DNA from 2 places in the Staphylococcus lugdunensis genome. Region 1 is predicted to be linked to the other one. Evidence: riboswitches for the same ligand, from Rfam matches in the RefSeq annotation. Region 1 holds a riboswitch; the other holds the start of a gene.
The links. A riboswitch is a leader RNA that binds a small molecule or an ion and turns the genes downstream of it on or off. The one in region 1 is predicted to bind thiamine pyrophosphate.
Positions count from the first base shown of each region.

Region 2: it holds a riboswitch for thiamine pyrophosphate, as region 1 does, so the genes downstream of both, AL499_RS07755 (ECF transporter S component) here and AL499_RS09075 (thiamine phosphate synthase) in region 1, are expected to answer to the same signal.

Region 1 covers NZ_CP014022.1:1,952,462-1,960,270, forward strand. Annotated here, with positions in the region: gene uptA (undecaprenyl phosphate transporter UptA) at 1-322, opposite strand, end outside; gene AL499_RS09055 (ThiF family adenylyltransferase) at 464-1,462, opposite strand; gene AL499_RS09060 (thiazole synthase) at 1,462-2,229, opposite strand; gene thiS (sulfur carrier protein ThiS) at 2,231-2,431, opposite strand; gene thiO (glycine oxidase ThiO) at 2,415-3,530, opposite strand; gene AL499_RS09075 (thiamine phosphate synthase) at 3,523-4,113, opposite strand; TPP riboswitch at 4,176-4,287, opposite strand; gene AL499_RS09080 (pyruvate MFS transporter) at 4,822-6,096, shown strand; gene AL499_RS09085 (putative quinol monooxygenase) at 6,220-6,504, shown strand; gene AL499_RS09090 (FUSC family protein) at 6,772-7,809, shown strand, end outside.
Region 2 covers NZ_CP014022.1:1,644,741-1,652,549, forward strand. Annotated here, with positions in the region: gene AL499_RS07745 (acyl-CoA reductase) at 1-993, opposite strand, end outside; gene AL499_RS07750 (LuxE/PaaK family acyltransferase) at 1,006-2,073, opposite strand; TPP riboswitch at 2,145-2,244, opposite strand; TPP riboswitch at 2,342-2,440, shown strand; gene AL499_RS07755 (ECF transporter S component) at 2,575-3,147, shown strand; gene AL499_RS07760 (MFS transporter) at 3,577-4,953, opposite strand; gene AL499_RS07765 (NADH-dependent flavin oxidoreductase) at 4,966-7,809, opposite strand, start outside.

The DNA.
Region 1 (7,809 bases):
ATTTCTTGAACCAATCGTTTGCACGTTTTAAATCTTTGCTTTTTAATTTAACCCATTTGCCATATTTATCAACAAATCGATATAGACTGTTTTCTGAAATAAGACGGCAGAGATAGAATAAAATTAATAAACCAATAAAAGAAGCGATTGTTGAAATCGTAAATAATATTGCAATAGATAGGCCGGATTTCACAGACATTAAACCGGCAAAGGTTAAAATAATTTCAGATGGTACGACGGGTAAGACATTTTCTAACAAAATTAAAATAAAAATGGCAGTATAGCCCCATTGATTTATAAAATCAGTAATGATTTGTTCCATAAAGACAGTAAACTCCTTTAAGATTTAACAATCCACTTTAGTTATATCAAACAAAAAATTCATAGTAAATTCATTATAATCAAATTTACTATGAATTGCTTGCTTTATCATTTATTTAGCTATAGTTTTGAAGTTATTAACTCATTTTAATGCTTTTAAGAACTGATGGTATAACTGTTGCGCTTCTTCATTGTTTGTGACGCCATAGACGTTCATACGACCATCTTCAAACAGTGTCATGCGGTAATTTTGATAGTGTATCAGCTTAGCGAAAGGTGTTTCTTTAATGATATGTCCTGGGAAATGATGTGCATAGTCAAAGGCGTGTGTTTGGAAACGAAATAAATATGTTTTTCCACATAAATTTTCGATATGTGTTTGTTGTTTGGTTTCCAATATCTCATAATAGCCTTGCACACATACTTGACAGTTGTCATCTTGTAATACATCGACGTTCATAGCCTTATATGAGACGTTGAATACATCGAGTGTAATTAATTGTTTTGAAAAGCCTACACCAATGAGGTATCGAACGGCTTCCATCACTTCATAACTTGCGACTTGTGAAATGATAGGTGGAAGAACACCATTTATTGCACAACTTTCACCCGTCTCAGGAATATATTGTAGCAAGCATTTTAAACAAGGACCTTTAAAATCTATGCCATACACCGTTCCTTTACTGCCAACCGCAGCACCATAAACCCAAGGAATTTGATATTTATGGCATACTTCATTTATTAAATAACGAATTTTAAAATGATCCATACCGTCAATCACAATGTCTGGTTGCACGCTTGTCAATAATGCTTCTATCGTTGAGGACTCGACTTCTTGATAGAAGGTCGTTACATTAACCTCACTATTAATGTGTTGAATATGTTGTTTGATAGCCTCTACTTTAGGTAGCATATTATCTGCGTCTTCTTCAGTATAGAGTGATTGACGATGCAAATTAGATGTTTCAATGATATCCATGTCAACAATATATAAATTTCGCGCCCCCATACGAGCTAGTTGTGCAGCAACATGACTGCCTAGCGCACCAGCACCCATAATTAAAATTTGCGCGTGCGATAGTGCAGTTTGTCCATGTTCGCCAAAAGGGGCAAAACGTATTTGTCGCTCATAACGAGACATTATAAGAAACCGAGTCCTTCAGTTGGGCTAGATGCTTGTGCAGTATATTTAACTGGAATACGTCCTGCCTCATAAGATAAGCGACCTGCTTGGATACCTAATTTCATTGCTTCTGCCATTTTTACAGGGTCTTTTGCCCCTGACACAGCTGTATTGAGTAAGATACCATCAGCCCCTAATTCCATAGCATGACATGCATCTTTTGGTGATCCAATGCCGGCATCAACAATTACAGGAACATTGGAATTTTTAATGATATAACTTAAGTTAAGCTGATTATTAATACCTCGGCCTGTACCAATAGGTGAAGCAAGCGGCATTACCGCATGAACGCCTAGTTCTTCCAATCGTTTTGCTAGGACGACATCATTAGAAATATAAGGGCAAACGATATAGCCTTTTTCTAACAATACTTTACAAGCTTCATACGTTTCAAATGGATCGGGTAAGAGTGTTTCATCATCACCAATCACTTCAACTTTAATCATGTCACATACACCGGCATGATTAGCAATTTCAGCAATACGAATCGCTTCTTTCGCTGTTTTTGCTCCAGCTGTATTTGGGAATGTAATAAAATTTTTGAGATTAATATTTGCAAGTGGGTTTGGTAAATTTTTGTCATATAAGTTCATGCGTCTTACCGCAAAAGTTAAGACATTTGTTTCTGACGCTTCAATCGCTTTGGTTTGAATGTCTTCATTGTCAAATTTACCTGTGCCTAATAATAAACGTGATTTTAATTCTAATGAGCCAATTTTAAACATATTATCCGCCTCCAACAAATTCTAGTAATTCTAATTTATCGTCTTGTCTTACCGTGTGACTGTGATAGTCATCTTGTTTAATTAAAGTGTCATTATATTCAACGATGACACGTTTCGGATCTAATTCTAATGCAAGTAACACATCTTGAATGGATTGTTCCTTGTCAAATGTGAAAGGGTCACCATTAATCATGCACTTCATATGTTTCCCTCCTAGTCGCTGAAAATGTGTTATAAATATCTGGTTTGGTACCAGATAACAACCAATTTGCAATATCTCTGCCAATAATAGGTGACAATAAAATACCGTTACGGTAGTGACCAGTAATGGCAAATAGACCATCATCAATGCGATCCATAATCGGTAGTTCTTGTTCAGTGTATGGTCGCACACCAGACCATTGTTTAATGATTTTACTGTGCGCTAATGCTGGAATGCGTTCGCTTGACTTTTCAAGTAACCAATGTATTCCATCATCGGTATTGCCGACAGAATAATTATCAAAGTCGCTGGTTGCACCAATTAAGAAACGGTTAGGTTTCTTAGGTACAATATAGCAACCATTTGTCATAAAAACGGTTTCGGTAAGTTTCAAGTCATTATGTTCGACTAAAATAACTTCACCTTTTACCCCGATAACTTTACGTGGCAAATGATAATGTTCAAGTAATTCTGATGACCATGCACCTCCTGCGACAATCACTTTTTGCGCATATAATGTACCGGTTGTTGTCATAACTTGATAAAAGCCATTATCTTTACGTATATTGGTAACTTCTGTTTCATAGTATCGATGAATATCACGCTTTAAAATCGATTTTAATAAGGCTTGTGTGTAATGATGTGCATTAATTTGTCCGTCTTTTGGGATATAAATTGATAATGGACTAGGATTGATTGTGCCATGTGAAAGTTGCTTTAAAGCGTTATCGCTTAATTTAGTGACACTTGAATCATGTGCATTTAAAAATTCATACTGAGCCATTAAGTGATTAACATCATCTTTGCTGCTAGCTACTTTAATTAACCCAGAATTTTGAAACTGAATGTCGATACCTGTTTCTTGAAATAAGTCTGCGGCTAAATCAGGAAACATAGCTCGCGATTCAAGCGCGAGACGAAATAGAGCGCTGTCATAAGTAAATTCATTTTGAGCGCCTAACATTCCACCTGCCTTATAAGAAGCATGTTTGCCAGGAACATCTCTATCAACAATCGCAATATCCAAATGGCTTTCACTTAAAGAACGTGCAATGGACATGCCGATGACACCTGAACCAATAATTAGTACATCATGCATGATGATGCCACTCCTTTCGAAATTGATGAATAACTGAAGCGGATGATTTCATAAAGAAAGAAATTGCACATATTCCAGCAAATTTGGGGGATAGTTTGCGGATAGTATCCGTTGTTATACCACCAATTGCATATACAGGGATGGGAACTTCTAATACCGAATCGATTTCAACTTGAGAACGTGGCGGTAAATTGGGTTTTGAAGGTGTAGGAAAAATATGCCCAAAAAAGACCGCGTCAAGTCCCGCTTCATAAGCCCGGATTACCGAAGATAAATGATGTGTAGACATAGATACGTGTATGTCAGGATATTTAGACTTAAGTTGAAATGCTTGTGCATCATTTTCTCGGAAGTGAATATTCTGTAATCCCAATGTATTTAACAGCTTGACATCACTGTGTATCATCATCTTAGATTTTGGAAATCCCTGATAAATTAACTGTTGAATAAAGTGCTGTAATTCCTTCTGAGACATAGAAGTTCTAAAAAGTAAAAAATCTATGTCCTGCTCGATAGTAAGAAAGTGCTGCAAATCGTTGTTGTCTAAAAATTTATATTCTGTTATCGCAATGAAAATGAACATCACCTCATTTAAATTAAAAAAACGCTAAACCCAAGTAGGGAATAGCGTATAGTATCGTTACTTTATATCCTTCGCCACTTCCCTACGCCAGTACTGTCTGGATCAGGTTCCAGGAATTATAAAGTCTCTTCTTTACTCTCAGCCTTAAGATAAAAGGCACTTCCAGTGGATGATTATATGATTATTAGCGTTTAATTTAACTACATTCTACAAAAGAATATGGCTGAATTCAAATTTTAATACTGTTTTTAATTTATAGAGATACGTTTTTGATAAAAGATATATGCTTAAATGTGCATGAATAAAGGCAAAATAACAAATATTAATTGTTTTAATAGGTAATTCAAATTATTGCAAATAATTCGATGTATATTTGTTGGTTTTATGCATTAAAGTTTATAGAAATTAAATTCAAATAATTAGTTAAAATTCATTGAGGTACTGATTTTATGGGCATTTAACATAAAAATAGTCAAATTATTCCGATGTGACGGCTAAGAATATGCAAAAAATATAAAAAAATTGACAAAAATGTGAATTTAATATTGAAACCGCTTCCGCAATCTGCTAATATGATAAAAAAATAACTTAAAAAGCCTATGATGACAGTGTTAAAAAGGGAGTCATATAACATCGTTAGACAGACTTTTTTGAAACTTCTTCAACAGCAATTTAAGAAACGACAAAATTTAAGGAGTAACAAAAGTTATGATTCAAAAAAGAAGTAATGTTCGTTGGTACTTTGCAATCGCGTTCTTTATTATTGGTGTCATTGCGTACATGGACCGTTCAAATATTTCTTATATCGCGCCACAAATGATGGCAGATTTAGGAATGGACAAAAAGCAATTTGGGTTATTAGCTTCATTCTTCTCATTAGGTTATGCATTAATGCAGGTACCTTCAGGAATGTTAGCCGAAAAATTTGGGCCAAGAAAAATGATTACGATAGCATTATTATGGTGGAGTGCTTTTACTATTTTTACAGGTATGATTAAGCACCATGGCTTGCTTTACTTTGTAAGATTTTTATTTGGTGTTGGGGAAGCACCAATGTATCCATCAAATGCAGTTTTTAACTCGACATGGTTCTCTAAAACAGAAAAAGGTCGTGCTTCAAGTGCATTGCTTGCAGGTTCTTATTTTGGCCCTGTGCTCGCACCCATTGTAACGATAGCCATTGTTAATGCATTTAACTGGGAGGCAGTGTTCTATATTTTTGGTGCTGCAGGTATATTAATTGCGATTCTTTGGGGAATTATCGCTAAAGATTTACCAGAACAGCATAAAATGGTAAATGAAGCAGAAAAACGTTTTATTATGGAAAATCGTGATATTGTGCAAACATCAAAATCAGTAGCACCTTGGGGACAATTCTTCCGTCGTTTTAGTTTCTATGCCATTGCAGGACAATACTTTGTAGTGCAATTTATCATTACATTATTCTTAATTTGGTTGCCTACATATTTAACTGAACAATATCATGTTGCTTTTAAAGATATGGCAATTAGTTCATTGCCTTGGTTAATTATGTTCTTCCTCATTTTATCAGCGGGTGCAATCTCAGATAAAATTTTAAGTACAGGTCAATCACGTTTTGTATCTAGAGGTGTGATTGCGATTGTAGGATTTATTGTTTTTGCTGTAGCCATTTTCTTTGCCGTGCATACGGAAAATCTATATGTCACTATTTTCTGGTTATCATTAGGACTTGGTGGTATGGGTATTTCAATGGGAATGAGTTGGGCAGCAGCTAATGATATTGGACGTAATTTTGCCGGTACTGTATCAGGTTGGATGAACCTATGGGGCAATATCGGTGCATTAGTAAGTCCATTCTTAGCAGGTGCGTTAGTAAGTTCTTTGGGATGGACAATGACTTTCCAATTGCTTATTATTCCAGCAGTAATTGCAGTAATACTTTGGTTCTTTGTAGCACCAGACAAACCATTGCTTAAAGACGAAAGTAAAACTTTAAAATAAACTTATTACTAGAGGAAATCTCTACTATATTTGAAATAAACAGTTGAAGATAAAAAGTCTTCAGCTGTTTATTTCATTCATGAAGGATTATAATAAAAGTATAACTTTAAAGGAGTGAATGTGATGATTATTATTAACGCTAAATTAAAAGTAGCAGCTGAACATCGAGAGGCATATTTATCTCTAATGAAAGATTTGGTAGATGCCACACAACAAGAGCCTGGTAATTTATTTTATCATCACTATGAGGATGTTACAGAACCTAACTCATTTGTAGTTGTTGAAAATTATCGCAATCAACAAGCCGTAGATGCACATAATAAATCTGCACATTTTAAAGTATTTAGTGATAATATTGGCAAGTACGTGAGCGAGCAACCTGTGATTGATGTTGCAGAAGTCAAATGAGAATAATATGCTAGTAAGTATGATGTTTGGATTATTCTAGTGTATATTTGAAATGAATGTGGTGTGTTTTAATAAATTGCTTTAACAACACATGTGCAATAAGTAGCATCAGTAAAGTTTACACGTTTAATAACCTCTTTTCCAATCATGGAAGAGGGGTTTTTGATGTGTAAAGCTCTTGCTCATAGCACTATAGTTAATGGTAGAATAGAAAATATTGTGACATAGAGGATTGTTTCAAATGATTGATAGAAAGGAGAGATAAAGGTGACTTCATTATTCACATCGCTAAGCCAAATCAATAAAGACAAAATAGATTATCTTAAAGGCTTACGACAAGGATTGTTAATGATTATTCCAGCATTCATAGGTTACTTTATGGGTTACTTTAGTCTTGGAATTCTGGTGGCAACAGGCACATTATCTCATATTTATGTTTTTAAAGGTGCAGCAAAGTCTATGATTAGAACGGTTATTGTTTGTTCTTTATCCTTTACCACCTGTATGATGCTAGGCACATTAACTGTTATACAACCTGTATTGTATGGGCTTTTACTACTTATTGTTACTGTCATATCGTATTATATGTTTAATGCTTTAAAAATTGCTGGGCCATCATCAACATTCTTTATCGTAACATTTGCCTTATCTAGTAACTTGCCTGTCGATCCGGCTAGTTTTTGGGTGAGAGGTTTAGCAATGTTAGTTGGGGGATTACTAGCAACAATTGTTGTCTTAATTACGATATGTCTTACCAAAGAAAAGCCTGAAGACCAAGCAATTAAAGCGGACTTCCAAATGATTCAACACCTAATGCATCACTATGATAATCCCGATGCGTTTAAACAAGCAACACAATCTGCGGTAGCAACTTTTAATAATTCAGATAAACTTTTAATCACATCAGCAGCTAATCGTCATGATAAATATAGCGCGCGTTTTCAAAAGTTATTACTCTTACATACTACAGCACAAGGTATTTATTCAGAATTACTTGAATTACATGAGAACCAAGTGCGCCCTTTGCCACAAGACTTAATTCAAATGGTTGAAATGATTGTACATAATGCTACTAGCAAAGGAGAAAAGCAGCAATTATGGTCAAAAACTGTCGATATTGATAATACATTCGATAATTTAGAACAGCATATTTTAAAAATAGATGCGTTAGTTCATGCTCAAGACACGCAACTTGAACATGAGGCCAAGGTCCGTCAACCACTATACAGTAAACGTATTATTCAGAATTTAACACTTGATTCATTTGTTTTTAAAAACACTTGTATTTATGCGCTTGTTATGGCA
Region 2 (7,809 bases), 310 kb from region 1:
TTGTAAATTGAATGATTGAACAGGGAAAAGTTGTTCAATTTGTTGTAGCTGATGTGCAATCATTTGAGCAACTTGTAGAGGATGATAGTTGCCACCCTGTTGTATAAAAATCATTTGTGGTGAATAACAGCCTTGCTGATCATAGTTAGCAATTTCCCGGGCAATATTTCGAGTTACTTGCTCTACTTTATTAGGAGATAATGTTTCATTGCCTATTAAGGCTAAGCTGACCTTTTCGCCATAAGCTAAGAAACGTTTAGTCACGGGAATTCGTTGAGCAATGGCAGACAGAACATCATTATTGCCGTAACCTAAAATAACGTCTGATTGTTCAATGGCAATACTTTCTAATTGTATCTCGCCACCAGGCCAATAAATGACGGCAAAGCATTGAGCAATAACAGGATCGATTTCCGCAATAATTTCTGCGAACCAACTAGCTAAAAAGGGTTCAGCATGCGGTAATTTACAAATGCTACCAGATTTCACTAATAAGCTACTAATAAAGCTCCATAATGGTAGTCCTGGTATATTGCCAGACCATAAATGGGTGATGAGTGCAGGACTAACGGCCTTAGTATAACCCCCTTTATGATTTGGAATAAACTGATTAAGTATTTGTGGGTTAGGTAAGTCTTCCGCGATAAAACGATGTAGTTGATGCTTCCGGAAAGTCATTAAATAACGCGTTAGCCCAACCTTTATTTTGTCAAAAGGATAACCCGTTGATTGCGGTAAAATTTCTTCAGCTAATTGACGCCATTTAGATGTGCGGTCTAATAATATCTGGATGGCGTGATCAATTACGTCAATGATGTCATTAATCGTATATGCTTGTAAATGATATCTGGCCGATTTAATTTGATGACACACGTTAGTTAATTGAGATTGTGTTAAGTCTGGAACTTTCACGGTATAGTTGCCCACTTGAATTGTTTGATAATGAATGTCTTCAGCCTTTAGAAAAGGGACATAGCCAAGTTGTATGGTCACGTTAATCCTCCTTTATTTCATCGTGTTTAAAAATGACTCAACAGCTAGGGAGCAACCTTTAGCTAAAGCGCCTTCAGTGCGTCCATGTAAGATAAAGCCATCATTTCGTGCTTCACCAATATCTTCCATCATAATTGCAGCAACAGAATTATAATTAGCTAAGTCATAATGAATTAAGACACCTTTTTCTCCATTTGGAACAGGTTCTAATGTGAGCGGATTAACAATTCTACTACGACACCAATGAGGTCCGTGCTTGATTGAAGGTGACACCGCATTGCCATCATCATAAAATTGCGTACTTAATTCTGTGACACCATACATATTGATACATTTATCTTTTGGCACACCAAATCGTTTTTCTAATGTGCTATAAAATTCTGATTGAGGTACATCGCGAGATTGATTTTTATAGCCTCCAGTATCAAAGATAAAGCTATCTTTAGGTAGTTTAAAATAAAGGCCGTGGTCAGCTAAATAATCCAAGAAATGAACCAAACTATAACTTGCGCCTAATAATGCATAAGGTGTTCCTTGTGCTTCGGCATGACGTAAAGATTGCACCACTGACTCAAATTGAATGCCCTGTTGATTAATAAATGTGTCACTAAGTGAGGTTCCAAATTGTTGTTTAACAACCTCTAAGTAATGCGCTAAAGATGAATGGGGCATATCATTAGGGCTAGGGAATAAGATACCCATATCAATACGTTCTATCTGAGGCATGACCTTTTGCTTAAAAAATTTCGTCATAGCTAAATCATAAACATCTAAATCTAGATGATAATTTTTTCCTTTGATTCCGCGTGTCGTACCGCTTGTCATAAAGACATATGCTGCATCTTCTGGAGGAATCGCACTAAAGGTCGCTTGTTTAAAGGCGTCTATAGGTACGGCAGGAATATCTTGCCATTGACGCACAGTTTGAGGTGTCTTGCCTTGGGCGATACAAAATTTTTGATAGTCTAAATTATGATTAAATTGAAAGTTAAAAAGCGTGAGCGCCATTTGTGGAAAATCTTCTGATTTACCGTCAGTAATAAAGTTAGTCATCTGTTGTTTTATTTGTGTAATATCCATTGGGACAGCCTCCTAAGCATAAATAAAAAGCAGGATACACCATCATATAATGGTACATCCTGCTCAGCGGTAATTAAATCTAATCACTTTCCTACGTTGGTATTAGCCATATCAGGTTCAATGGTTGAAGTAAGTTACTTCTCTCAGCAAGATGCACCCATAGTGATGTATAATATTGGAATACTTTTATTATATTGAAGATAGATCGTGTATGCAAAAATAATTTTGACATTGTATTTTAAATGAACTATATTTTAAGTAATGCAGATATAAGTACTAGGGGTGTTTTCGAACTGAGATGGTGTCATCCAAACCCTTTGAACCTGACCTAGTTAATACTAGCGTAGGGAAGTATATAGGATGCGGGATATATATACTTTTTTTACGAGGTTGAGACAGGAACAGCTTATGCTTTCGGAACCAAAAGTTCTGAAACTAGATTGTTGTCTCTCTCTTTTTTTGTACTTTTCTGCTCAATGTTATCGAAGGAGTAGAGTAAGAATGAAAAGATTGACGTTAGCAGATATTTTAGTCACCGTATTAATTAGTTTTATTTTTGGAATTATTTATAAAATGGTAGGCTTAACCGTTGCCGCATTAAAACCACTAGGATTGCATTTAGACCAAATTGCATATGGTTTATGGTTTATCGCGGCGATTGTTGCTTTTCTTATCATTCGTAAACCGGGTGTTGCCATTTTAGCAGAACTTGCAGCTGGCGCAGGAGAAACAATATTATCTGGCGAGTTAAACATGTCAATCATCATGCACAGTCTTGCACAAGGTCTTGCATGTGAATTGATTTTCTTAATTTTTAAATATAAGTCAACGAAAGCATCTGTTGCCATGTTGGCAGGGGCAACTGCAGGAATTTTTACCGTTCCTGTCGATTGGTTCTTTAATTATTTAGGCAATATGCCGTGGTGGAATGTGATATTACTTTATGCGATTCGCATTTTAAGTGGAACCATTTTATCAGGATTATTTGGCTATTATATTGTCCTATCACTAGAGAAAACAGGTGTTACACGCTTGTATCAATCATCGACGAAAAAAGATATCGATTCGTTATAAAGATACAGTGATAACTTTAATTATTAAAAAGAAAGTCTGGGACATCATTATGTTTTAGGCTATAAACTATATATTGTCACTAGTTGACTGGGTTGAAAATACGCTGGATACCAAGCTTTTTCAATCATCTAAAACGCTGGATTATTATATAATAGTAAAAGTCACATCGTATAAAACAGGCTAAGAAAAAGATTCTAAAATAATAGCACAAAGATGATTTATATCAAACCATCTCTGTGCTTCTTTTATATATAACACTTAATATTGTGTATCCCCAACTTGCTTTGCTTGATGAATTTCTTTTTAGAAATTCTCTTTGTTGGGGCCCCGCCCCAACTTGCTTTGCTTGGTGAATTTCTTTTTGAAATTCTCTTTGTTGGGGCCCCGCCCTAACTTGTCAGAGGTATTGACGTCCTAGACTGTGAAAAGTTAGGCTTTGACGTGTTGTTTAGGTATAACTAAGAAAGCTACTATAAAGGCTGAAATGACCATACATGCACCGACAATAAGGGCGATAGTTGCTGCCATATGAGGTGTGTGGTTTATCTCTAAAGTTGAATAAACAGTTGTTACTACAGCGATACCGAATGCGGCACCTAATGTAGAGGTCATTTTAATGATACCTGAAGCCATACCGACCTTAGATTCAGGTGCATTAGATACTGCAGTTGATAGCGCTGGTGTGGCGAAGAAGCCCAATCCCAGTCCTATAAAAGAGAAACCAATAAGAGCAATGATGTAATACAGGATATGTGGTAAGAAGTTTAAGGCAAGCAACAAAATACCTACACTAATTGATATTGGACCAGCCATCAATGGGATTTGTGGGCCTTTTTTTTGCATAAAACGCTCACCAATACGTATCATTAATAGACTGCCTAGCATATAAGGGATAGTAATCAGTCCAGCTTGTGCTCCGGTTAAACCTAAGCCCGCTTGCGCAAAAATATTGAATAAAGCAAGTGAACCAATCACGGTATTTACTAATAAATTGGCAATTGTTGTTCCAATATAGACCTTGTTTGAAAATAAACTAAAGTCGATAAAGGGATGCCGTTGTCGTTGTTCGTAAAAATAAAAGATAAATAACGTGAGTACAAATATAATCATCAAGGTTAAAATGATTGGGCTTAACCAGCCAATTTTTGATCCTTGCGTAATCACTACATTGACACTGACCATCATGATTACAAAGACAATGATACCGATGACATCAAAGCGTTTACCATCGCTAGAACGATCTTTGGATTCAGGTGTACCACGCAATAAGATAATTGCGATAAACGCAAAGATGATAGATAGGATAAAAATCCAACGCCAACCTACATAAGTTGCAATAGTACCAGCGAATAATGACGCTAAACCTGTACCACCATAAGAGCCAAATGACCAGAAACTTAAAGCTTTTTGCCGTTCTTCACCAGTAAAAAATTGATTAATTAAAGCAATTGTAGAAGGCAATAAACAAGCTGCTGACAATCCTTGTAAGACACGTCCTGTTAATAATAAGATAGGCATGTTTGAGATAATGAGTGCTAAAGAACCAATAATGCTAAGGATTAATCCGATGTTGGTCATTTTGACACGTCCTAATTTATCAGATAATCCGCCTGCTACAACGATAAAGACGCCTGTAAGTAATGAGGTTAAGCTCACTGCTATATTAACTACACTCATGTCTATTTTATAGTCATGTTGCACATGAGGTGCAATATTCAATAATGATTGTGCAAAAAGCCAATACGTTAAAATACCTAATATAATTCCAATAATAAGTTGTTTACCTTTTTGATATGAATTTGACATACTCATCACGACCTATTCCTTAATAACTTGATGCTCTGATGCGGTTTGAGCTGCAATACGACCAAATGTAAAGATATCAGCTAGTGCATTACCACCTAATCGGTTACCAGCATGTATACCTCCTGCAACTTCACCAGAAGCATATAAACCTTGAATGACTTGGCCATTAATATCGAGTACTTGAGCACCTGTGTTAATACTTAAACCACCCATGGTATGATGCACGGCAGGTTTTCGTGGTGTTGCATAGAATGGTGCTTTTTCAATTTTAAGATCAAAGGCATTTTTACCAAAATCATCATCATGTCCTTTGTCGACAGCAGCGTTATAGCGCTCTATTGTATTGATAAATGTGTCAGGATTTATATTTAATTTTTCAGCTAGTGCCACTAATGTATCAGCTTTAACGAGTGTGCCGTCTTCAAGCTCATGATTAATCTTATCTTCAGATGTATTCATTGCGAGTTCTTTAATATTCGCATCTGCAATAATGTAGAATAAGCCGTCAGGTTGTTCTAAAGCAGCTTTGGATAAGACGTCACGACTTTCAAACTCATTGACAAAACGTTTACCATCTTTATTGACGAAGATAAAGTTTGATGGTGTCACGATTAAGCCAGTAAAGAGTGCACCTGTTTTCGGATCGGAAATAGGCATCATTTGTGTGAAGCCCATGCCTACAAGTTGCGCACCTGCTTGAGCACCTAAGCGAATACCGTCACCAGTAATGGCAGGGGAATTAGTAGTTTTAATATCATCAGGTATGTTATCCCAATACGTATTGTATTGTTGGAGCATTTTCGTATTAGCACCAAAACCACCTGTAGCAAGAATGACACCGTAACGTGCGCGAATATGCACTTTGGCACCATTTGCTTTACGTGCTTCAACACCAACCACTTTATGGTCTTCAACAATCAGTTTTTCAGCTGTCGTTTCTGTAAAAATACGTCCGCCGTTTGTTTTAACATAGTTACTTAACGTCTCTATATATTCTAAACCTTGTGCTTTCATAGGTTTATGGCCACGACGCCATAACGCACCTACAGGCATATCAACGAAAGAACGGTCAAAATGAACACCTTTGTCTGTCAACCATTTAACAGATGTTAATACATTGTCTGTTAATGTTTTAACTAAATCATATTGTCCAGAAATCTCTTCTCCGTATTTATCTGTGCGCTTACCACCAAGATAAGTTTGTATACGATGTAATTCGATTGAATCAAAGAGATAAGGTTTCTCTTCTTCTGTAGCGTTCAAATAGTCTTTGATTTGATCTTTCACTTTGTGGAAATCTTCTAGGTAGTCCTCAGCAATGTTTGCTTCGTCTAATGATAAGAGTTCACGTAATGTATCTCTTTCACCAGCGAGTGCAGGGAAGCGATTTTGCCATTGTGGTTCTGGTGCGTTGACTTGGCCACCAGTTCGAATTGTATTACCACCAATAGCAGGGAATTTTTCCAACATAATAACCTCTTTGTTATTATCCAAAGCTGTAGCAGCTGCACTTAATCCAGCACCACCCGTGCCAATTACAACAATATCTGTCGTTTCTTCTATTGTTTCATTTGACCATTGCACAACAGGTTTTGGTCTAGCTCGTAAAATATCTGGATCTTCACCAGCTTGAGTGATGGCATCGGCTATACCATCAATAATACCTTGGCTGGTTACGGTAGCACCTGAAATGACATCAACATTTAATGTTTGTCCGTCGATAATATCGCGAGGTAAACGTTCAAAGACAGGATTAGCAATTCCTTCAGACTCGCCGCTGTCATCCACATGAACGCTTATAATTTTATCTTTAGACAGTTCTACTTGCATTGGCAAATTACCATTATGTCCTTTTGCATAAACGTTGTAAACTCCTGCTTTAAACGCTACTTTTTTATTTTGTAATGCTTTTAATTTTTCATATTTTCTATGTTCTTCGGCCTTATCAAGAATCATAAAGTCCATGACTTTCCATAAAGGTGAAGGAATGTGTAGCGTTTGTTGATCGTGTATATCTGCGAAATCTTCTACAGTTTCGTCATTTAATATTTTTTCTAACCAATTTGGCTCGACTAAATAAGCTTTACCAACACTCATTAAATCATAGCCTAGAGTCAAGGCTTCTTCTGCATCTGCACGTTGTGCAATGCTTCCAACACCCATGATTGGAATCTCTGCCAATGTTTCATTTTGAAGGGATAAATATTTATTAATTAGCGGTTCAGTATCATCTTGGTTAACGATAGAAGTTCGTTTATAGCTATTAGCAGAAATATGGAAGTAATCTGGATGGTACTGTGCCAAGGTGTTAAGTAAGAACATCGTATCTTCAAAGCGAATACCAGGTTCTTCTATTTCTTCAGGGGAGAAGCGGTAACCAATAATAAAATTTTGCGCATGATGTTCTGAGGCAACTTGTTGTACTTTTTTCAATACTTCAACGGGGAAGTTTGTTCGTTTTTCTCGTGATCCGCCCCAGTCATCTTGTCGGCGGTTAGAGTGTGGAGAGAAAAATTGTTGTAGAAGGTACGTGTTAGCACCATGAATTTCAACACCATCAAAACCTGCTTCAATGGCACGTCTCGTTGCTTCTCCAAAGCGTTCAATCATGTTTAAAATTTGATTGTGGGTCATTTCTCGTGGTACTGAAGCGTCAGGTCTTAAAGCAGCTACTGGACTAGCAGAAATAGGTGTTTCACCAGCATTTAATTTTGGATTAGCCATACGACCAGCATGATATAGTTGTAAAATTGCTTTCGAACCTTTTGATTTAATGGCATCGGCTAAGCGTGTTAAACCAGGAATCTTTTCATCCGTATCGATACCTATAGCGCCAGGAAAGCCTCTACCGTGGTC